2 regions of the Streptomyces sp. NPDC014734 genome follow, and region 2 is predicted to be linked to the other one. Evidence: predicted binding sites of a transcription regulator. Region 2 holds the regulator's gene; the other holds the start of a gene.
What was found. Region 2 encodes HspR, which represses chaperone genes until heat shock. Its sites were predicted from a motif close to TTGAGNNNNNNNNNCTCAA; they were not measured.
Positions count from the first base shown of each region.

Region 1: a site for HspR is predicted at 5,055-5,073, ahead of lon (endopeptidase La). Genes of this name have one in related genera too.

Region 1 is NZ_JBIBYN010000001.1:485,169-496,808, reverse strand. Features, by position in the region: gene ACF1CT_RS02180 (multifunctional oxoglutarate decarboxylase/oxoglutarate dehydrogenase thiamine pyrophosphate-binding subunit/dihydrolipoyllysine-residue succinyltransferase subunit) at 1-310, opposite strand, end outside; gene ACF1CT_RS02175 (ATP-binding protein) at 568-1,644, opposite strand; gene ACF1CT_RS02170 (response regulator transcription factor) at 1,641-2,378, opposite strand; gene ACF1CT_RS02165 (spermidine synthase) at 2,608-3,300, opposite strand; gene ACF1CT_RS02160 (hypothetical protein) at 3,493-3,864, opposite strand; gene ACF1CT_RS02155 (hypothetical protein) at 4,009-4,761, opposite strand; gene lon (endopeptidase La) at 5,096-7,519, shown strand; gene ACF1CT_RS02145 (hypothetical protein) at 7,633-7,860, shown strand; gene ACF1CT_RS02140 (hypothetical protein) at 7,857-8,015, shown strand; gene ACF1CT_RS02135 (polysaccharide deacetylase family protein) at 8,083-8,847, opposite strand; gene ACF1CT_RS02130 (lysozyme) at 9,087-9,941, opposite strand; gene ACF1CT_RS02125 (MarR family winged helix-turn-helix transcriptional regulator) at 10,184-10,666, shown strand; gene ACF1CT_RS02120 (hypothetical protein) at 10,854-11,639, opposite strand.
Region 2 is NZ_JBIBYN010000003.1:161,100-172,739, reverse strand. Features, by position in the region: gene dnaK (molecular chaperone DnaK) at 1-881, shown strand, start outside; gene grpE (nucleotide exchange factor GrpE) at 878-1,522, shown strand; gene dnaJ (molecular chaperone DnaJ) at 1,616-2,803, shown strand; gene ACF1CT_RS07265 (heat shock protein transcriptional repressor HspR) at 2,805-3,251, shown strand; gene ACF1CT_RS07260 (helix-turn-helix transcriptional regulator) at 3,731-4,726, opposite strand; gene ACF1CT_RS07255 (hypothetical protein) at 4,858-5,103, shown strand; gene ACF1CT_RS07250 ((2Fe-2S)-binding protein) at 5,100-5,420, shown strand; gene ACF1CT_RS07245 (hypothetical protein) at 5,625-6,512, shown strand; gene ACF1CT_RS07240 (hypothetical protein) at 6,509-7,723, shown strand; gene ACF1CT_RS07235 (hypothetical protein) at 7,820-8,185, shown strand; gene ACF1CT_RS07230 (hypothetical protein) at 8,465-9,598, shown strand; gene clpB (ATP-dependent chaperone ClpB) at 10,033-11,640, shown strand, end outside.

The DNA.
Region 1 (11,640 bases), on a different contig from region 2:
GTGCGGCGGGCGCGGGTGCGGCGGGGGCCTTCGCGGCAGGGGCCGGAGCCTGTGCCGGAGTGGCCTGCGGTGCGGCGGCGGTCGGGGCCGCGGCGCCGGGAACGGGCTTGTCCGCCGTGCCGGACGCACCCGGCTTGTAGTCGGCGAAGAAGTCCCACCAGGCGCGATCGACCGAATTGGGATCCTGGAGGTACTGCTGGTAGATCTCGTCGACGAGCCACTCGTTGGGGCCGAAGGCGGCTGCCGGGTCGGAACCCGGGCCTGCTTGGTCGGTCGAGATGCTCGAGTTACTGGGGGACTGAGACGACACGGCGGCAACCGCCCTCTTCCGCTTCACAAGGTGATGGACAGCGGAAATCAAGGCTACGCCTCCCCGGCCGTTCCTCGCAGGCGGGGCCACCCATCGTCGCGCAAGTCACATGGAAAGGCGGGTTTCGAGGGTGGAATTGGCGGGAAACAAGCCTGGTTCCGCTCCATCGCGACAACGCCGGACAAGGGCTACGGCCTCCTGGGCGGTACCCCTGGAAGAGAACACGCAGAACGCGTCCTTCCGGTTCGAACCCTACGTCAACCGCGCGGTCGAGGGATCCCCGGAAGAGTGACTCGAATGCGGCAACCGCGATCGGATTCGGCCACTCCGATCCGGCCGCCGTGCAGATCCACCGCCCAGCGGGCGATCGCCAGGCCGAGGCCCGTGCCGCCGTCGCTGCCGGGCCCGTGCGGCGAGGGCACCTCGCCGCGGTTGAAGCGCTCGAAGACCCGGTGCCGCTCCGGTTCCGGAATGCCGGGCCCCTCGTCCAGCACCTCCAGCGCCAGCGACTCCGGGCCCTCGCCGCGCCGTGCCAGCACCTGCACCCTGCCGTGCGGCGGACTGTGCTTGACAGCGTTGTCGATCAGATTGGCCACCACCTGATGGAGCCGTTCGGTGTCCGCGTACGCGGTCAGCTCCGGCGGCGACACGTCCAGGGCCAGGTGCACGTCCTTGCGGGTGTGGTTCCCGGAACCGGAGGCGAGCTGACGGTGCGAGACGGCGAGATTCGCCTCCTTCAGCACGCCCGACAGATACGGCCACACCTCGAAGCGTCCGGTCCTCAGCGTGACCACACCGTTGTCCAGGCGCGACAGGTCCAGCAGCGTCTCGACCAGCCGGCCGAGCCGCTCCGTCTGCTTCAGCGCCGTGCGCATCGTCTCCGGATCGGCCGAGGACACCCCGTCCACGACGTTCTCCAGCACGGCTCTCAGCGCCGCGATGGGGGTGCGCAGCTCGTGCGAGACGTTGGCCACCAGTTCCTTGCGGTGCCGGTCCACCGCCTCCAGGTCGTCCGCCATGCGGTTGATGGTCTGTGCCAGGTCGCCGAGCTCGTCGCGCCGGTCGGCGCCGCTCACCCGTCTGGTGTAGTCGCCGTGCGAGATCGACCGGGCCACGGTCGTCATCTCGTCCAGCGGTGCGGTGAGACCGTGTGCCACGAACTGGGTGATCAGCAGGGTCGCGATCACCGAGAACACGGTGATGAACCGCAGCTCGGTCCTGGTGCGCAGGGCCACCATCAGCAGCCCGGTGGTGATGAACACCGAGATCACCACGAGCGTTCCCAGCTTGGCCTTGACCGAGAAGGGACGCAGTCCGGAGCCGGGCCGGGTCATGTCGCCGGGGTCTCCAGGGCGTAGCCGACGCCGTGCACGGTACGGATCCGCTCCGCGCCGATCTTCCGGCGCAGGGCCTTGATGTGGCTGTCGACGGTACGGGTGCCGGAGGCGTCCGCCCAGTCCCAGACCTCGGCCAGCAACTGCTCGCGGGAGAGCACCGCGCGCGGGGTGTTGGCGAGGCAGACCAGCAGGTCGAACTCGGTCGGCGTGAGGTGGACGTCCTCGGCGCGCACCCGGACCCGGCGCTGGGCGTGGTCGATCTCCAGCTCGCCCAGGCGCAGGATGCCGCTGCGCGGGGTGACCGCGGCCAGCGCCGCCCGCTCGACCCGGCGCAGCAGAACGTGCACCCGGGCCGCGAGCTCACGCATGGAGAACGGTTTGGTCATGTAGTCGTCGGCGCCGACCCCGAGACCGACGAGCATGTCCGTCTCGTCGTCCCGCGCGGTCAGCATCAGCACCGGCACCGGCCGCTGGGCCTGTACCCGGCGGCAGACCTCCAGGCCGTCGAAGCCCGGAAGCATGATGTCGAGCACCATCAGGTCCGGCTGCCACGCCTCGGCGGCGTCCACCGCCGCGGGCCCGTCGAGTGCGGTCTGCACCAGAAAGCCCTCGGCCCGCAGCCGGGCGGAAATGGCATCGACGATCGTGGCGTCGTCCTCGACCACCAGCACCCGGCGCTGCGCGCCCGGGGTGGCCGCGACGCCGTTGTGGGTGGTGTGTGTCTGTTCCATCGCCCCGCCCCTGCCCGTCCTCCCGGGGGCCGTTCCCCCCGGGACGTACGGTCTTCGCTCGTGGATGTCGTGGGTGATCCCGTCACCCGTTCAGCAGCGTAAAGGCAGTGCACTGCTCTCGGCTACGCAGGGTGTAACGGCCGGGGCGCGCCGAAGTGGCGGAGTGTCGGCCTTGTGGCACTTGGCCCCCCGGTCGTCCGGGGCAAAGGGGAAGGAACGGAGAGGGGAATCAGACCGTCCGGATTGCGAGATGCACCACGTCGGGAACACCTCGGGCAACGCCGACCTCTTCCGTCCTTACTCCACTGAATCCGGCATTCCGCAATGCCTGTTCGAAGTCGGCCGAGGGCTGGGCGGACCAGACCGCGAGGACGCCGCCCGGCGTCAGCCGCTCCCGGCAGTCCGCCAGACCGGCGGGGGAGTACAGGTTCGTGTTGTCCTCGGTGACCGTCCAGTCCGGTCCGTTGTCGATGTCCAGACACAAGGCGTCGTAACGTTCCGTAGTCGTCCGCAGGTGCGCGACGAGGTCCGTGGTGAGGATCGACGTACGGGGATCGGCGAGCGCCGCGCGGGAGATCCGGCCCAGTGGCCCCCGCAGGTGCCACTCCACGATCGCCCGCTCCCGTTCGACGACGGCGATCCGCCCCCAGCGCGGTTCGGCGGCGGCCCGGACGAGCGAGAAGCCGACCCCGAGCCCCCCGACGAGCACCGTCGGCTCCGGCCGGTCGGCGGGCAGTGCGGCCAGGGCGGCGTCGATCAGCAGCCGCTCGGACCGGCCGTCCGAGGTGTCCATGAGGAAGCAGCCGTTGGCGATGATCTCGAAGTCGTCCCCCCGTTCCCGCAGCACCACCTCGCCGTACGGGCCGTCGCGGCGGTCGAGCGTGACGGGGGCGGGAACGTGGGTTCCGGGGCGATCGGGCATGGCGCGGCTCTCCGATGGGCGTCGGACGGGGTCCCCGCCATCCTGGCCGCCCGACGGGGTGGACGGCCAGCCGATTGCCGATGGCGTCACCCGGATCGGCCGGACCGGCGCCCGGGGGCCGTGCGCCGACGGTTCGCGGCCCGCCCCGGGCGTGACACGGGACGCCGCGCCGGCCGTGCACCGGGACTCGTGTCAGGCCGCCGGTCGTCGGCCGCCGCCGGGAAGGCGTGCGACGGCGGAGTCGAGCACGGCACCGAACTCCTGCGGGGTGGTGACCCGCGGGCACGAGGTGACGACCTCGTCACCGGTCAGCACGTCGAGATCCGCCCAGCCGCCGCGGTACAGGACGACGTGGAGTTCGGCGCTTTCGTCGGAGCCCAGGACGCGAACACCGACCGAATCCGGGGCGGCGACGACACCCCGGTCGGTCTCCGGCCGCCGGGGCCACGCGGCGGCCCCGTCCCGCCAGGTGAGCGGACCGGGGGCGTGGCCGGACGCGATCCAGACCGGCAGGCGCGCGACGATCTCGGCGGCGGCCCGATCGAGGTCGATGACGTGATCCATGGGGCGATCCTCGCCGATGCCGCTCCGCCGGGTGCGGTGCGGGGCCGCACCGTGCCCGGGACCCGGCCGCCGCTCCGGGCCGGTCGCCGTGCGGTGAATTCCTGACGAACTGGGGAGCGGCAGAGAGCGTCGCGAGCCCGTCCTCTATTGCTCCGCAGCCTGTTGGCCGGCGCCGACGCGGTCGGCGACTGAGAAGTCGGTCTCGCAGTCCGGGCAGGTCGCGTTCCCGAAGACGTAGGTCAGCACATGGGCGACTTCGTGCTGGCCGTCGCCGAGCGCGATGCCGTGGAGGCGCGAGCCGATGGCTTGCAGGTCCGCGGGGCTCGTCGGGCGGAGCGGGCGGGTTTCGACGGGGCCGTCCGACAGGGCGTAGTCCTCGCTGGTGCAGAAGAAACCGCGTTCGCCGAGGACGACGAAAAGGCTGGTTTCGCATCCGGGGCAGGAGACTTCGTATTCCTCGTTCCCGATTCCCCACGCCAGGTCCTCGCTCCATCCCGCGACGCCCTCGAAGCCGAGCATGGATTCCAGGAGCTCGACGTATTCGGTCCGGTCGGTCGCGGTCCGCAGACGGCGGTTCACCGATGCCAGCAGGGCCGCGATTTCCGTCGAGTGCCGGGTGCGGACATCGCGCGCTTCATGCGGCTGCTCGGCGCCCGCCATGATGGCCCCCGCCAGACCCAGGGCGTTCACGGCCTGTTCCCGGTCTTCGCTCTCGGCCATGTCGGCCAGCCAGGGCAGCGCCGCGAAGCTGGCCGGGTAGACGGTGCCTTGATGGCAGAGCGCGGACCACAGGTCGTTCCAGAGCTCCGGCTCGGGCTCGGAGGCGATGAGTGCCAGCAGGGCGGGTATGTCCTCGGCGGAGCCGTAGGCGTGGCTGAGTTGCGGCCAATCTGTCATGCCGGGGATCGAACCATGCCCGTGGCTGCCGGGGACGAGGGGGCGGCCACTCTCCGGCCCGGGAGGTGAACCCGCGGGACGGTGATCGGGCCCTGCCGGGTGCGTACGAAAACCCGGGACGGGCCGGAGGGGCCGTAGGGGACCTCCCGGACCGGAAAGGAGCGCGCGGAGCGTCGTGCGGTCGGGCCTTCCGGCCGGCAGCACCGCCGCGCAGATCGTGCGGGTGGTGACAACGGCCGCCCCTGATCGCTCACGGCGAACACGCTCGGGGAACAAGGGAACGCTCAGGAGCATTGAGTCTGCATAGCTCAACTTGACTGCCGAAGGGGAGATCATGGCTACTGAGTCCAATGCGGTCACTCCGCTCGCCCTGCCCGTGCTGCCGCTCGACGACGAGGTCGTGCTGCCCGGGATGGTGGTGCCCCTGGACCTGTCCGACACCGAGGTGCGCGCCGCCGTGGAGGCCGCGCAGGCCGCAGCCCGCGAGGGCGGCGGGAAGCCCGAGGTGCTGCTCGTGCCGCGCATCGACGGGACCTACACCGGAACCGGTGTCCTCGGCACCGTCGAGCAGGTCGGGCGGCTGTCGGACGGAGATCCGGGCGCACTCATCCGCGGCCGGGGCCGGGTGCGGATCGGGGCCGGGACCAGCGGACCGGGCGGGGCGCTGTGGGTGGAGGGGACGCGGGTCGACGCCGTCGTGCCCGACCCCCTTCCGGGCGCCGCCGCCGAACTCGTCAAGGAGTACAAGGCGCTCGCCACGAGCTGGCTGAAGAAGCGCGGGGCCTGGCAGGTCGTGGACCGGGTCCAGCAGATCGAGGACATCTCCGCGCTCGCCGACGATTCCGGATACTCGCCCTTCCTGACCACCGCCCAGAAGGTGCGGCTCCTGGAGACCGCGGACCCGGTCGCCCGGCTGAAGCTCGCCATCCAGTGGCTCGGCGAACACCTCGCCGAACAGGACGTCGCCGAGTCCATCGCCAAGGACGTCCAGGAGGGCGTCGACAAGCAACAGCGCGAATTCCTGCTGCGGCGCCAGCTGGACGCCGTCCGCAAGGAGCTCGCCGGACTCAACGGGGACCCGGAGGACGAGTCCGACGACTACCGGGTGCGCGTCGAGGCCGCCGACCTTCCCGAGCACGTCCGCGAGGCGGCGCTCAAGGAGGTCGACAAGCTGGAGCGCGCCTCCGACCAGAGCCCGGAGGGCTCCTGGATCCGCACCTGGCTCGACACCGTCCTCGAACTGCCGTGGACGAAGCGGACCGAGGACGCCTACGACATCCGCGGTGCCCGGGAGATCCTGGACGCCGAGCACGCGGGCCTCCAGGACGTGAAGGAGCGGATCACCGAGTACCTCGCCGTGCGCAAGCGGCGCTCCGACCGGGGCCTCGGCGTCGTCGGCGGCAGGCGCGGCGGTGCCGTGCTGGCGCTGGTCGGACCGCCCGGTGTCGGCAAGACCTCGCTCGGCCAGTCGGTGGCGCACGCCATGGGCCGCGAGTTCGTCCGCGTCGCGCTCGGCGGTGTCCGCGACGAGGCGGAGATCAGGGGCCACCGGCGCACCTACGTCGGCGCGCTGCCGGGCCGCATCGTCCGAGCCGTCAAGGAGGCCGGTTCGATGAACCCGGTCGTCCTGCTCGACGAGATCGACAAGGTCGGCTCCGACTTCCGGGGCGACCCGGCGGCGGCCCTCCTCGAAGTTCTCGACCCGGCCCAGAACCACACGTTCCGCGACCACTATCTGGAGGTCGAACTCGACCTCAGCGACGTCGTGTTCCTGGCCACCGCCAATGTGCTCGAAGCCATCCCGGAGGCCCTGCTCGACCGCATGGAGCTGGTCCGGCTCGACGGCTACACCGAGGACGAGAAGGTCGTCATCGCCCGCGACCACCTGGTCCCGCGCCAGCTGGAACGGGCCGGTCTGGCGACGGACGAGGTGACGCTCGACGAGTCCGCGCTGCGCAGGCTGGCCGGCGAGTACACCCGCGAGGCGGGCGTGCGGAACCTGGAACGGGCAGTCGCCCGGCTGCTCCGCAAGGTCGCCGCCCAGCACGAGCTGGGTGACCGGGAGCTGCCGTTCACGGTCACCGAGGCCGATCTGCGCGCGCTGATCGGACGGCCGCACCACGTGCCCGAGTCGGCCCAGGACCCGGCCGAGCGCCGCACCTCGGTGCCGGGCGTGGCCACCGGACTCGCGGTGACCGGCGCGGGCGGCGACGTGCTGTTCGTGGAGGCGTCGCTGGCCGACCCGGAGACCGGGGCCTCCGGACTGACCCTCACCGGGCAGCTCGGCGACGTGATGAAGGAGTCCGCGCAGATCGCGCTGAGCTTCCTCAGGTCGCACGGCGCGGAGCTTGAGCTGCCGGTGGCGGACCTCAAGGACCGCGGGGTGCACATCCACTTCCCGGCGGGAGCGGTTCCCAAGGACGGCCCGAGCGCGGGCATCACGATGACGACGGCGCTGGCCTCCCTGCTCTCCGGGCGGCAGGTCCGCACGGACGTGGCGATGACCGGCGAGGTCTCGCTGACCGGGCGGGTGCTGCCGATCGGTGGCCTGAAGCAGAAGCTGCTCGCCGCGCACCGGGCCGGGATCACCACCGTGGTGATCCCCCGGCGGAACGAGGCCGATCTGGACGAGGTGCCGGCCGAGGTGCTGGACACCCTGGACGTGCACCCGGTGACGGACGTCCGCCAGGTGCTGGAGATCGCCCTGACCCCGGCCTCCGCCGCCCGGCCCGAGGAGAGGATCCCGGCCGCGGCGTGACGGCCGCGGTGTGACGGACGCGGCGCCACGCACGCGACCGGCACGGACGGTCCGCCCGCCCATCGAGGGCGCGCGGACCGTTCCGTGCGCGGGCCCGACGCGTCCGGACCGTCTTGACGGGCGCCGAGGGGCTGCGGGTCGACGGCGATCTGGTGGTCTTCACCGGGTACGCCCCCTTCGGCGGCCGGCACGTCGGCCACGTCAACACCCGGACCGGCGACCAGGCCCACGTGGACGGCGGCAGGTACCGGCTCCCCACCGCCGCGGGCTCGGTCAGGGGCGACACGATCGCCTACGGGAAGCTCCGCCCCGGCGAGGGCGAGCGAGGGGGTGGCAGTTGACCCCGGACGGCTCGCGCGTCGAGCGGGTGTCCTGCAACCGCGGTGAGCAGTCGTACGCGGCCGCCGACGGCGGCGGCCGGGTGGTGTGGGTCGACGGCGCCACCGGCTGCACCGACCTGGTGACCGGGCAGCGGCCCGCGGGCAACTGTGGCTGACGGCGGGACGGTTCGTACGGCTCTCAGGCCCCCGGTGCCGACGCGCCGGAGGTTCGGCGTTCCAGGATCACGGGTGGTAGACGGTGCCCGGGACCGGCTCGGCGGGGGCCATCAGTTCCGGCACGGTGACGAAGGTGTAGCCCCGCTTCTTCAGTTCGTCGATGATGCCCGGCACCGCGGGCACCGTCCCCTTGTAGATGTCGTGCAGCAGGATGATGCCGTCCTTGCCCGCCTGGTCCAGGATGCGCTTCCTGATCAGCGCCGAGTCGGTGGTGGAGTAGTCCTTCGCGGTGGCGCTCCACAGCACCTCCGACAGCCCCAGGTCCTTGCTGATCTGCGAGACGGTCTCGTCGGTGCGGCCCTGCGGCGGGCGCATCAGGCGCGGCTTCCTGCCGGTTATCTCCGCTATCGCGTTCTGGGTCTTCTCCAGCTCGGCCCGTATCTCGGCCGGCTTCCGGTCGGTGAGGATCTTGTGCGTCCAGGTGTGGTTGGCCACCTCGTGCCCCTCGTCGGCGATCCTGCGCACGGTGTCCGGGTACTTCTTGACGTGGTTCTTGCCCAGCAGGAAGAAGGTCGCGTGCACCTTCTTCTCCTTGAGGACGTCCAGCAGATGCGGGGTGTCCTCGCCCGGCCCCGCGTCGAAGGTCAGCGCTATGCACTTCGCCTTGCGGCAGTCCGCCGGGCCGAAGGAGCCCTTGGCGTCGGAGCCCGCGTCCGCCCGGGCCGCGGCCGGCGCGGTGGTGTCCGAGGAACAGCCGGCCAGCGTCAGGGTGAGTGCCGTCACAAGGGCGGCGGCCAACCCCGTACCGATCGGCTTCGTCTTCAAGGGCACGGCGGGTCACTCCTCCACAGCTGGGCCGGACACACGATGTGCGGCGCAGATGGACTATACACATGGTGTATAGAGGGGTCGGGGGAGGGGTGGAGAAATCGAATGAGGACATGAAGTGCCCGGTGAGGGCTCGAAAACGGGTCGAGCCCCCGGCGATGGGTGGTCGCTGGGGGCTCGGCTGTGCGAAGCGGTCGATCCGGGTGGCGCGCTGGGCCGCGCGGCGGACGCGGCGGGCCGGGTCAGCCGTTCGCGAGGGCCTGCACACGGTCGTAGGCGCCGTTGAAGTGGCTGTGGTCGCCCACGTACGGGCCGGACGAGGTGTACTGCCACATCGTGTAGAAGCCCCAGCCGGCCGGGAGTTCGCCGACGGCGCTCGCGTAGCGGGCCACCCACAGCGGGTTGGTGGCGCCGAAGCCCGCGTTGTTGCCGGTGCAGTCCTTCCACCAGCTCGTCGCGGTGTAGATGACCGCGTCGCGGCCGGTGCGCGCCTTGTAGGTGTTCACGAAGTCGCGGATCCAGTTGACCATGGCCGCCTGGCTCAGGCCGTAGCACTGCGCGCCGTACGGGTTCCACTCGATGTCGAGCGCGCCGGGCAGAGTCCGGCCGTCCTTGGACCAGCCGCCGCCGTGGTCCACGAAGTAGTTGGCCTGGGCGGCGCCGCTCGTGGTGTTCGGGGTGGCGAAGTGGTACGAGCCGCGGATCATGCCTACGTTGTACGAGCCGTTGTACTGCTGCGCGAAGTAGGGGTTCGTGTAGTACGTGCCCTCGGTGGCCTTGGTGTAGGCCCATCGCACGCCGCTGCCGGAGAGTGTCGGCCAGTCGACGTTGCCCTGGTAGCTGGCGACGTCCACGCCCTCGGTCTGGGCGGCGCGGGTGTCGCGCGGCAGGCCGCCCTGACCGTCGTGGGCGACGACGCCCATGCCCATCGTGGCCGTGCCGCGGGCGGGCTTCTTGGCCGCGGCGGCGTCGGCGGTGTCCGTGGCGCTCGCCGCGCCGGGCAGGGCGAGGAGAAGGGAAAGGGCTGCGAGCAGGGTCCCGGCCGCCGCGAGGCGCGAGCGGCGGGGCGTTCCGGATGCGGATCTGAGCACCGGCATGTGAGTGCCTCCGAGGCGTTGGTGGGGGGACGCGCTGATCCCGGGGGGAGCCGGGCGCACCCCCCGTCGGCATGTCATGGTGTGAACATGCCAGGCATGACGCTACGCACGTAGACCCGTGCTGCGGAAGAGGGGCGGGGTGCCGTCACTGGTCTATGCCTGCGAAATACTGATCGAGCTGCGGCAATGACCAGCGGCGGAAGAAACTTTCAGCGACAGGAAAGCTCGTGAGGGGTGTTGACGTGCACGGGAGCGAAAGCGGTAGTGAACGCGGCGCGACCGGTGGAAGTGGTGTGGACCACGCATTCCTGGCCCTGGAAAGGGAGTTGGCCGTCTTCCTGCGCCGGGCGCGCGCCAACTCCGGGGAGATGGCGCGCGAGGTCCATCCCGAACTGGAGCCCGCCGCGTATGGACTTCTCGTACGGCTGGAGTCGGCCGGATGGCAGCGGGCCACCGATCTCGCGGCCTACTTCGGCGTCGGCAAGGCGACCATGAGCCGTCAACTTCGGGCCCTGGAGGGACTCGGGCTGGTGGCGCGCGAGCCCGATCCGGCCGATGGGCGGGCCTTCCTCGTCCACCTCACCGGCGAGGGGCTGGCCCGCTACCGCAGTGTCCGCGACGCCCGCCGGGACCGCTACGTGCGCAAGCTCGCCGACTGGGACCGGGCCGAGGTCGCCGAACTCGCCCGTCTGCTACAGCACTTGAACACCCGCGCGGAGGACTGACGCCGTTCGCCGGCATGCGACGGACCGGCCTCGCGACGTTGCGGCCCGCGCCGGCACGGCGATACGGAGTCACGGCGTCATCGGGATCGCTGTCACGGCCCCACGCCCCACGCCCCCACGGCGGCACAGCCTCACGGCTCCACGGCGGCACGGCCTGATGTCGTCACGTCGTCACGTCGTCACGTCGTCACGGCGTCACCAGGGTCGCCGTCGCGTCGTCATGCGTCTTGCTGCGGCGCAGGTGCACCCGCCCGGTGTCCTCGTCCTCCAGCGACCTGACCCGGTCGATCAGCCCCTGGGGTCCCTCTTCGCCGAGCACCGCGAGGCAGTCCGCCCAGTCGCCCTCGTGGAACATCTCGACCCAGCGTCCGGCCCCGTCGGTGAGGGCCGCCAGACTCCGCACCTCGGCGAGCGGGGTGCGCCCGGTGACGGCGCGGGCGGCCACGGACGGATCGGCGGCGGCGGTGAAGAAGCCGCCCTCCTTGTTCCGGAACCGCGCGTCGACGGCCGCCTCGTCGGTCAGCGCACCCGGCGGCAGCCGGTCCAGGCGGTCGTCGACGTGGGGGCGGGCGCTTCCGTCGGACATCTCGAACAGCAGCACGGAATCGGAGAGCACCAGGTGCTCGATCTCGTGTGTGTCCCAGCGGGCCAGGACGACCGTCGCCTGTGGCGTCCGCGCGTGAGAAAGGTCACACGAGGGCCGGTGGGTCTCGGCGGTGCGTCGAATGGACTCGGCCAAGATCTCCTGGAGGGTCAGATCCTGTCGTGAACCGGACAGTTCCATCAGTGATCCGCCCAGTCGTGCCGTGAACCAGGGGACCGAGTGCACACAACCGTCATCGCCGCGCGGTGGAGTCACCCCGTCCAGCAGGACGAGTGTCCCGCCCTGGCCGGAAGCGGGAAGGGCGGTGGCGACCCAGTCCTCGTTCGGGCGGTCGGCGCTGCCGGCGGCGGTGGCGAGTTCGATACGCATG
Region 2 (11,640 bases):
AGCTGACCGGCGGCCAGGAGGCCAACAAGAGCGTGAACCCGGACGAGGTCGTCGCCATCGGCGCCTCGCTCCAGGCCGGTGTCCTCAAGGGCGAGGTCAAGGACGTCCTGCTGCTCGACGTCACCCCGCTGTCCCTCGGTATCGAGACCAAGGGCGGCATCATGACGAAGCTCATCGAGCGCAACACCACGATCCCGACCAAGCGCTCCGAGATCTTCACGACGGCCGAGGACAACCAGCCGTCCGTGCAGATCCAGGTCTACCAGGGCGAGCGCGAGATCGCGGCGTACAACAAGAAGCTCGGGATGTTCGAGCTGACCGGTCTGCCGCCGGCCCCGCGCGGTGTCCCGCAGATCGAGGTCTCCTTCGACATCGACGCCAACGGCATCATGCACGTCACCGCCAAGGACCTCGGTACCGGCAAGGAGCAGAAGATGACCGTCACCGGCGGCTCCTCGCTGCCGAAGGACGAGGTCAACCGGATGCGTGAGGAGGCCGAGCAGTACGCGGAGGAGGACCACCGCCGTCGCGAGGCCGCCGAGTCCCGCAACCAGGGCGAGCAGCTCGTCTACCAGACGGAGAAGTTCCTCAAGGACAACGAGGACAAGGTCCCCGGTGACGTGAAGGCGGAGGTGGAGACCGCGGTCAACGAGCTGAAGGAGAAGCTCAAGGGCGAGGACTCCGCCGAGATCCGTACCGCCACCGAGAAGGTCGCGGCCGTCTCCCAGAAGCTGGGCCAGGCGATGTACGCCGGCGCCCAGGCCGACGGTGCCCCGCAGGGCGACCCGCAGCCGGGTGCCCAGCAGGGCAAGGCCGATGACGACGTCGTCGATGCCGAGATCGTGGACGACGAGAAGGACACGAAGGGCGGTGCGGTGTGAGCGAGGAGACTCCGGGCTTCGAGGAGAAGCCCGACGTCCCCTCCGGCACTGACGGAGCCGAGCCGAAGGACGCCCCTTCCTCCTCGAAGGAAGAGGCGTCCCCGGCCGGGGACGCAGTAGAGACCGTCGGTCTGACGGCCCAGCTGGACCAGGTCCGCACCGCGCTCAACGAGCGCACGGGCGACCTCCAGCGGCTCCAGGCCGAGTACCAGAACTACCGTCGTCGCGTCGAGCGGGACCGGGCCGCGGTCAAGGAGATCGCGGTCGCCAACCTGCTGTCCGAGCTCCTGCCGGTGCTCGACGACATCGGACGGGCCCGTGACCACAAGGAGCTCGTGGGCGGGTTCAAGTCGGTGGCCGAATCGGTGGAGACGGTCGTCGCGAAGCTGGGTCTGCAGCAGTTCGGCAAGGAGGGCGAGCCCTTCGACCCGACGATCCACGAGGCCCTGATGCACTCGTACGCGCCGGATGTCACGGAGACGACCTGCGTGTCGATCCTGCAGCCGGGGTATCGGATCGGCGAGCGCACCATCCGCCCCGCGCGGGTGGCCGTGGCCGAACCGCAGCCGGGCGCGACTCCGGCCGCGTCCAAGGAAGAGAAGACAACCGACGAGGAGAGCGGTGGCAGCGAGGAGGTCTGACATTCCGTCTGACCGCCTCGCGGCGCACCGCCCGGCCATGCGACCGGCCGACAGGCTGGTCGCACGGCCGTTCGTCCGGAAGGAGGGACGTCGATGAGCACGAAGGACTTCGTCGAGAAGGACTACTACAAGGTCCTCGGCGTCCCCAAGGACGCCACCGACGCCGAGATCAAGAAGGCGTACCGGAAGCTCGCCCGCGAGTACCACCCGGACGCCAACAAGGGCGACGACAAGGCTGAGGAGCGCTTCAAGGAGATCTCCGAGGCGAACGACATCCTCGGCGACACCAAGAAGCGCAAGGAGTACGACGAGGCGCGCGCCCTCTTCGGCAACGGTGGATTCCGTGCCGGACCGGGGGGCGCCGGAGGCAACTTCAACTTCGACCTGGGCGACCTCTTCGGCGGTGCGCAGGGCGGGGGCCAGGGCGGCGGTGCCGGCGGATTCGGCGGTGGCGGCGGCCTGGGCGACGTCTTCGGCGGCCTGTTCAACCGGGGCGGCACGGGGACGCGGGTGCAGCCGCGCCGCGGTCAGGACATCGAGTCCGAGGTGACGCTCAGCTTCACCGAGGCGGTCGAGGGGGCCACGGTCCCGTTGCGGATGTCCAGCCAGGCGCCCTGCAAGGCGTGCTCCGGCACCGGCGACAAGAACGGCACCCCGAGGGTCTGCCAGACCTGTCTCGGCACCGGCCAGGTGTCGCGCGGCACCGGCGGCGGCTTCTCGCTCACCGACCCCTGTGTGGACTGCAAGGGCCGGGGCCTCATCGCCCAGGACCCCTGCGACGTGTGCAAGGGCAGCGGCCGGGCGAAGTCCTCCCGGACCATGCAGGTCCGGATTCCGGCGGGCGTCTCGGACGGCCAGCGGATCCGGTTGCGTGGCAAGGGCGGCCCGGGCGAGCGCGGCGGACCGGCCGGCGACCTGTACGTCGTGGTCCATGTCGACGCCCACCCGGTCTTCGGACGCAAGGGCGACAACCTCACGGTCACCGTGCCCGTCGACTTCACGGAGGCGGCGCTCGGCGGCGAGGTGAAGGTGCCCACGCTCGGCGGCCCGCCGGTCACCCTGAAACTGCCGGCCGGTACCCCCAACGGGCGCACGATGCGCGCCCGGGGCAAGGGCGCGTTCCGCAAGGACGGCACCCGCGGCGACCTGCTGGTCACCGTCGAGGTGACGGTTCCCAAGGAGCTCGGTCCCGAAGCCAGGGAGGCGCTGGAGGCATACCGGAAGGCGACCGTGGGCAGCGATCCGCGGGCGGAGCTGTTCCAGGCGGCGAAGGGAGCTTGAGGTGGACGGCCGACGACGCAATCCGTACGAACTGACCGATGAGACCCCGGTGTACGTGATCTCGATCGCGGCCCAGCTCTCGGGCCTCCATCCGCAGACACTGCGCCAGTACGACCGCCTCGGCCTGGTCTCGCCCGACCGCACGGCCGGGCGCGGCAGGCGCTACTCGGCCCGCGACATCGAACTGCTGCGCAACGTGCAGCAGTTGTCGCAGGACGAGGGGATCAACCTCGCCGGTATCAAGCGCATCATCGAACTGGAGAACCAGGTCGCCGCGCTCCAGCAGCGCGTCGCCGAGCTCTCGGCGGCGGTGGACGGCGCGGCGGCGGCGATGCAGCAGCGCGAGGCCCAGGTGCACGCCTCGTACCGGCGCGACCTGGTCCCGTATCAGGACGTGCAGCAGACCAGCGCTTTGGTGGTCTGGCGGCCCAAGCGGCCGAAGGACTGAGCGGCCCGAAGTACTGGGCGGCCGAAGGGCTGGGCGGCCGAGACGTCGGCATGGGGCCGGGCGGCCGGAATGCCGGTCCGGGCCGGGTGGCCGAAACGCCGAGCAGGGGCCGAGCGCGTCGGAGGCCGAGCAGTCGGAGGGCCGGGGAGTCGATCTGTGGATCGGGTTCCCGGCCCTCCGCCATTGCCGTTGCGTCGTGGCCGCGTGCGTGCGGCCGGGGTGGTGCGTTCCGGCGGCCCGTGACCGCCGTGCGGCCGGGCCCCGCGTCGAATTCCCTCGCCGGATTCCTCGCCGAGCCTTGTGCCGTGCCGTGCTGTGCCGACCGTCCTGTTCGCCTGGGCCGTGGGCCGTGGGCCGTGGGCGGCAGGGTGGAGGCAGGGCGGCACGGTGGCACGCCACGGTGTGCGGAGCGCGAGGAGCCGTCGGCGGAGTGGGCCGGTACGCCGCGGACGGTGTGACGGGTGTGACCCCTACCGTCGTCAGTTCTCTTCCTCTTCCTCTTCCTCCAGGATTCCCGACCTGGCGATCAGATAGCCGAGCTGGGCACGGCTGTTGCTGCCGAGAGCGGCACTGAGTTTCGCGATATGGGCGCGGCAGGTGCGCACGTTCATGCCGAGGCGGCGGGCTATGGCCTCGTCGACGTGCCCCTCGACGAGGAGTTTCGCGATGGAATGCCGTACTCCGGAGATGCCTTCGAGCGTGGGGTCGTACGGGACCTGCTCCTGGAGCGGGACCGCGCGCCGCCAGAACTGTTCGAAGACGCTGGTGAGGTACTCCACGATGCCGGGGTGCCGCAGTTCCAGCGCCACCTTCCGATCGTCCGTGGCGGGTATGAAGGCGACCGTGTTGTCGAAGATCATGAGGCGTTCGATGAGCTCTTCGAGCGTACGGATCTCCACCTTCCCCTCGGCCATGCGTTCCGCGTAGTTGAGGGTTCCGTGGCTGTGCCGGACGGTGTGCTGGTAGAGGGTGCGCATGCCGACGCCGCGCTGGGTGAGGATGTTGCCGCGCTCGATCGCGATGTTGAGCGCGTCCTCGCTGCGGCCACCGCCGGGCTGGATGGTGAGAACTTCCGACGTGCACTCGGTCAGGGCGAGTTCGATGGAGGCGTTGATCCTGTCCATGCCTTCGAGCACCGTGATCGCGTGCGTGGTCGGCGGCGCCTGGGCGCTGATGGCCATGAAGGGTTCGAATGCCTCGGTCAGCTCGACCGAGAGGCGTCGGCGGTCCTGGATCTCCCGCTCTATCGGGTGCAGCCGTTGCGTCAGAGCGGCGAACGGCGGAACCGGTCTGAGCCAGTCGGCGTCGTCCGGATCCGGGTGCAGCAGTGCGAAGTCAAGGAGACAGGGGGCGAGTCCCACCTCGCTCCGGGCGATCTTTCCGACACTCAGTGCACTGGCGTACAACCGCGCCCCCTCGTCGCACAGGGCACTGACAGGGTGGGGATGTGTCGCTTTTGCTTCACCTGTAACCATTTATCCACCCCCCAGGAACATGAATCTACAGGAACATGATGCATCGCTTCTGTGGCATTGACGTGCCTCAATGAGCGATCGTCTTGTCATGCGGGGGAGAGGAAACCTTGGAAGTGAGGACGAAGCCCACTATGAGTAACAAGATGCTTCGCTCGGTGCTTGCTGTGACCTTCTCCGCCGGGCTGACATTCGGGGTGATCGGGACCCTGGACCTTGCTTGGGACAGTGCGCCCACGGGCAAGGCGACGGTGCGGGCGCAGGACATGGCGCCTCCGGACCTGGCCTGGGATCTTGTGCCGACGAAGGGTACCGACGCGCAGCTGACGGAGTCGGACCTGGCCTGGGATCTCGTCCCGGCGAAAACCGCGGGCGCATGACCATCCCACCGGACGACCGGACCTTCCGGCGAGAGATGGCGACCGCCTACCGGTCGGGCTGGCACTTCATCGACCTGGTCACCGCCGTCCCCCGCTGCGGCGACTCGTTGATGGTCACCCTGTTCGGCGACCCCATCGTCGTCGCCCGCGAGGAGGACGACGAGGTGCGCGCCTACCGTTGCCTGCGCAAACCGCGTGGCGCGCCGCAGCCCGTCCGCTGTGCGATTCGGTACGACATGATCTTCGTGAACCTGGACCGGCGGGACCACCAACTGTTCGAACCCGAGACCGTTTCCGCCACCCCCCGCAGTGCCTGAGCGATCCCCCGTCGTTACATGTCGCTCAGTCACTCCCCCACACAACGGCGCCATCGTGACCTGAACACGATGGCGCCGTTGTGCATGGTTCGGCCCGGAATTCGAGCAACACGCCTCGCGCGGAAAGCGAGTTGACTTTCCATCACCGGATGGGCAAGGTCTCAGCTCCTTCCCATCCTTCCCTTTCCCTCCGGGGGGCCGCCCATGAGTGGACACGAGATCGAGCGCCTGCCCGGCTGGCGCGGTGGCGATGGCAACGCCGCGTATCTCGACAAGACACTGCGCCACCACGCGGTCGAGGTGTCCTTCGACGACACCGTCAGCTGGAGGACGTTGCTCACCCTCTGGCTTCGTGCCGCCGCCGTGGCGATGGCGGTGTTCTTCGTCTTCGCGTTCTTCGGGTTCTTCGGGGGAGTCGCCGCCGACGACCCGGAGGCCATCTTCTTCGGCGCGCCGATGCTGGGCGCGCAGTGCGGGTTCGTCGCGTTCTGGATCGTCCTGCTGGTCTCGAAGGTCAGTGAACCGATCGGGGAGTGGCGGGTGCTGCTCGCCGATCAGGCGCAGCACACCGAGTCCGCGTACGTGGAGATCGCCCGGGTGGTCCGGGAGCGCCGGCTCCCGATGGTCCCGGTGTTCCGCCGGATCCGGACCGGTGGCCGGTACCCGCACGTGACGCACCGGATGGTGCTCCAGGACGGCAGCTACATCGCTTACCTGTCCGTGTTCGCCTACGGCACCAGCCTCTACATGGGCTGGACGATGTGGCGCAACCGCCGGGGCACGAGGCTCGTGGGCCAGTTCCTGGCGGACATCGGGCGCGGGGTGTTCGGGGGCTCCGACCTGGAGAAGGCCATGATGCGGACCGAGCCGCCGCGTGCCATGCGCGAGGCACTGCACGCCGCCGCCCGCGAGGGGCTGCACGTGGCGATCGAGGGCCGGGTGGTCTCCCCGGCGGTGGCCTTCCCGCAGGGCATGCCGTACATCGAGGAGGACGCTGCGGCTCCTGTCCCGGCCCATGCTCCGGCGGCGCCCCCGGTACCGCCCTCGGTGCCGCCGCAGCAGCCGTGGCCGGGCCCGGGACGCGAGCATTGAGTGCGGCGGACGCGGCCGACGCGCCGTTCGGTACGACGGCCGGTGTGCCGAACGGCGTTCTCACCGCGGCCTCGACGCGGGGCGGCTGGGCGTGGGTCGCGGTGCGGCTCGCGCCCGCCGCGCTGCTCGACGAACACCGCGGGTACGCCGATGTCCCCGAGGCGCGGCGCCTCGCCGAGGCCGTCCACGGTGAGAGTGCTTGGCTGCAGTCCCTGCTGACGCCGGGCGCGGGCCTCCGCTTCGAGCTGCGGGTGCGCAACGATCCCCCCTCCGGGCTGCTGCACGCGGCGCTGCTCGGCCAGGTCCGCGCGGCCGACGAGCACGCCGCGGTGCGGGCCGCGCTCGCGCTGCGCGACCGGCTCGCGTACACACCGCGCCACGTGCGGGCGGAGGCGGTCACCGACACCGCGGAGGTGCGCCACTGGCTGGCACCCCTCACCCCCCACCCGCAGGGGCTCGCCGAACTGCGCAAACCGCTGGCGCACGCGCCGTGCACGCGGAACGACACGGGGCGCGCGGTCTCCTTCGCGGTGTCGCCGCTGGCGGCCGGTGCGCGGTCCTGGGAGCCGGTCTGGGCGGAGCTGGGCCGCCTCGCGTTCCCGGCGCTGTTCGGGGTCTGCCTGGAGCCGTACGCGCCCGGAGAGGATGTCCGGGCCGCGTTCGGCGCGCTGGCGCAGGAGTACGCGCACCTCTCCGTACCGGGCCCGGTACGGCCCACCTGGAACGCTCCCGCGCCGCCGGACGCGTTCGCGGGCCGAGCGGTCGTGGCGGCTCGGGACGCGATGGTCCGCTACGCCGGTCCCGCGTTCCGGGCCCGGGCCTCGCTGGCCGGTGCCGGACCGCTGCCGCCGGGACTGGCCGAGCAGATCGCCGCCGCGGCGGGTGGTGCCGTCGTCCGCAGGCCGCCGGTCGAGGAGGCCGGTCCGGCGTGGGCCAACATCGCCGGGCTCAACCGGAACTGGCTGGACGCGACCTACGGGCAGGGCGCCCCCGCCCGATCGCTCAACCCGGTGGAACGCCTCCTCGCCGACCTGCTGGACGTGTCCGAGGCGGCGACCGCGTTGCGCCTCCCGTACGAAGCCGCCGGCCATCAGCCGCTGTTCGCGACGCCGGAGCGGGTACCGGACCCCCGGGCGGGGCACGGCATGGCGGCCGGACGCCGGGCGGGGCCGTACGGCGAGGACCCGGGCGCGCCTCGGTTCGACGTCTGAGCGGTTCGGCGTCCGTGCGAGCCGATACGCCCGAGTGCGCGTTCCGGGAACGACGCGAATGAAACAAGCAGGGCGAAGTGGACGGAAAGGTCTGTTGTGCAGGAGTACGTCATTGAGTTTCCCGGCGATCGCGCCGGCGCGGACGCGCACGCCCGCGCGCTGGCCGGATGGCTGGACGACAGCGACGAGCTGCGCGGTGCCGCCCGGGTCCGCATGGTGCCGCCGAGCCCCGGCGAGCAGGGTGGCGCGGCCGACGCGGTGGTGGTCCTCGCGGCCGCGGCGCCGCTCTACGTCCCGTTCTTCAACTGGCTCGTCGAGCGTCGCAAGTCCCACCGGGTGACGGTCCGGGTGGTGCGGCCGGACGGAACCGAGCAGGAGATCGAGGCGGGCAGCGCGGACGACGCCGCGCGCCTGCTCGGCGAGGTGCGGTCCGCGCTCCAGGCGTCCGACGGGGGCGAATGAGCGACGGGGGCCGCCGGACCGGGACGGGGCGCGGTACGTGGGAGGGGGCGGGGACGGGTATGGGCGGGGGAGCGGGAGCGGGAACGGCTCGTGACGCCGGACCCGGCCGTGGTGCGGGGAGGGCCTGAGGTGCAGGGCGTTCCTGCGGTACCGGGAGGTCCCGGGGCACAGGGCGTTCCTGCGGTGCTGCGGGGCGTTCCTGCGGTGCCGGGGAGCTCTGCGGTGCCGGGGAGCTCTGCGGTGCTGCGGGGCGTTCCTGCGGTCCCGGGGAGCTCTGCGGTGCCGGGGCCGTTGCCGGACTCGCTGGTGGTGCCCGACCGGGCGAACGCGCGTCTGGTGCTGGTCGGCTCGGCCACTTTCACCCGAGGTCTCACGCCCCTTCCTGCCGCCGCGGCCGACGTACGGGATCTGGCCGGAGCGCTCGCGGGGCCGGGCGGACTCTTCGACCCGTCGGCGCTGGCCACCTTCGTCGACCCGGTGGAGCCCGGCCTCGTGCTCGACCGGCTCCACTCGTACGCGGACCTCGCCGCCCCGCTCGACCTGCTGCTCTTCTACTACGCGGGGCACGGGGTGTGCGCGGAGAGCGGCCGGCTGTGCCTCGCGCTGCCCGGCACCGTCGACGTGCCGAAGGCGGCAGGGCGTACCTCGCTGCCCGCCGAGGACGTCTTCGCCGCGATGCGCGGCGCCCGGGCCCGCCATCGGGTGGTGATCCTCGACTGCTGTTTCGCGGGCCGCGCCCTGGACGCCCCGTCGGCGGCCGACCTGCATCTGCTGCTGGCCTCCGACCGGATCAGCCGGGCCCTGACGCATCCGTCCGGGGAGGGGAACACCGCCTTCACCATGGAACTGCTGCTCCTGCTGAGCGCCGGTGACCCGGAGGGAGCCCGTCACCTCGGGCTGGACGCGCTCTTCCGGCGGCTGGTGGAGGCGCTGCCGGGGCGTGATCCACTGCGGCCGCCGCGCCCGCTCCAGCGGACCGTGAACCTGAGCGGGGACGTGGCCCTCGCGGTCAACCCGGCGTACGGGACGGGGCGCACGGCGCAGGGGCTCGCGCGCCGTGCGCGCCTGGCGGACCGTGTCGGGCGAGCCGGTCATTCGGCACGGGCGGGGGCGCTTTTCGGCAGGATCGCCGCGGACGCGGCCGAGGTGCTGCCGCCGGGCCGTGAACGCTTCCGGTACGAGCGGGCGCACGCGGCCTGGACCGGGGCGTCGGGCGATGCGGCGGGCGCCACCGCCCTGCTCGACGGCATCGTGGCGCGCATGACGACCCTGCTTCCCGGCGACGACGAGGATCTGCGGGCCGCGCGCACGAGTCTGGCGCACTGGCGCGCGACGGCGGACACGGCAGCGGCGGACACGGCGGCGGCGGACACGGCGGCGGACACAGCGGCGGACGCAGCGGCCCGGCACTGATCGAACGGACGCGGTGCGTATCCCTCGCCCCGGCAAGCGGCCACGAGGGCGGGCGGCTGGAGACGAGCGAGCGGCCGAGCGGGCCGAGCGGCCGGGGGACACCGGCGGACACCAGGGACGCAGGGGACGCAGGGGTGCCGCGACGTCCGCCGTTGCGCACGTACCCGAACAGCGCAGGCACCGTCCCGGCCCCTGCGGTGGCGCAGGTCCGCCCCGGCGCGTTCACTCGGAACGGAGACGAGTGCGCGTTCACCGAGAGCGGGCTCGGGGCGCGCGTTCGGCGGGAACAGAAGCGCGCGGGGAGGCCGAATCTCCGGACCGTACAGGCACGGCGGTGCACGAAAACAGGTTGAGTGGAATAGACTCAACTTTGTGGACGTTGACTGAGTCACTGTTGTGGAGAGAGCAGTCACCGCAAGGAGGAGAAGACGCACGTGGACGCCGAGCTGACCAACAAGAGCCGGGACGCCCTCAACGCGGCCACCAGCAGGGCCGTGAAGGACGGGCACGCCGACCTGACCCCCGGACACCTGCTGCTCGCGCTGCTCGCGGGCGAGGAGAACGAGAACATCACCGATCTGCTCGCCGCCGTCGAGGCCGACCAGATCGCCGTGCGCACCGAGACCGAGCGGCTCCTGGGCTCACTGCCCAGCGTCACCGGTTCGACCGTCGCGCCTCCGCAGCCCAACCGCGACCTGCTCGCCGTCATCGCGGACGCCGCCCAGCGCGCGAAGGAACTCGGCGACGACTACCTCTCCACCGAGCACCTGCTGATCGGCATCGCCGCGAAGGGCGGCCGGGCCGGTGAGATCCTCTCCGAACAGGGCGCCAGTGCGAAGAGGCTGCTGGACGCGTTCGAGAAGAGCAGGGGAGGACGCCGGGTGACCACACCCGACCCGGAGGGTCAGTACAAGGCCCTGGAGAAGTTCGGTACGGACTTCACGGCCGCCGCGCGCGAGGGCAAGCTCGACCCGGTCATCGGACGCGACCAGGAGATCCGTCGCGTCGTCCAGGTCCTGTCCCGCCGCACCAAGAACAACCCGGTGCTCATCGGCGAGCCCGGCGTCGGCAAGACGGCCGTCGTCGAGGGGCTCGCCCAGCGCATCGTCAAGGGCGACGTTCCCGAGTCCCTCCGCAACAAGCGGCTCGTCTCGCTCGACCTCGGCGCGATGGTCGCGGGGGCGAAGTACCGCGGCGAGTTCGAGGAACGGCTCAAGACCGTCCTCTCCGAGATCAAGGAGAGCGACGGTCAGATCGTCACCTTCATCGACGAGCTGCACACCGTCGTCGGCGCGGGCGCGGGCGGCGACTCCGCCATGGACGCGGGCAACATGCTGAAGCCGATGCTGGCCCGCGGCGAGCTGCGCATGGTCGGCGCCACCACGCTCGACGAGTACCGCGAGCGGATCGAGAAGGACCCCGCCCTGGAGCGGCGCTTCCAGCAGGTGCTGGTGGCCGAGCCGAGCGTCGAGGACACCATCGCGATCCTGCGCGGCCTCAAGGGCCGGTACGAGGCCCACCACAAGGTCTCCATCGCGGACTCGGCACTGGTGGCCGCCGCTACCCTGTCCGACCGCTACATCACCTCCCGCTTCCTCCCCGACAAGGCCATCGACCTTGTCGACGAGGCGGCGTCCCGGCTGCGGATGGAGATCGACTCCTCGCCCGTCGAGATCGACGAGCTCCAGCGCGCCGTGGACCGCCTGCACATGGAGGAACTTGCGCTCAAGAACGAGACCGACCCCGCCTCCAGGGAACGCCTGGAGCGGCTGCGCCGCGACCTCGCCGACAAGGAGGAGGAGCTGCGCGGCCTCAACGCCCGCTGGGAGAAGGAGAAGCAGGGCCTCAACCGCGTCGGCGAGCTGAAGGAACGCCTCGACGACCTGCGCGGCCAGGCCGAACGCGCCCAGCGCGACGGCGACTTCGACACCGCCTCCAAGCTGCTCTACGGCGAGATCCCCGGCGTGGAGAGGGAGTTGGCCGAGGCGAGCGAAGCCGAGCAGGAGGCGGCCAAGGACACCATGGTGAAGGAGGAGGTAGGC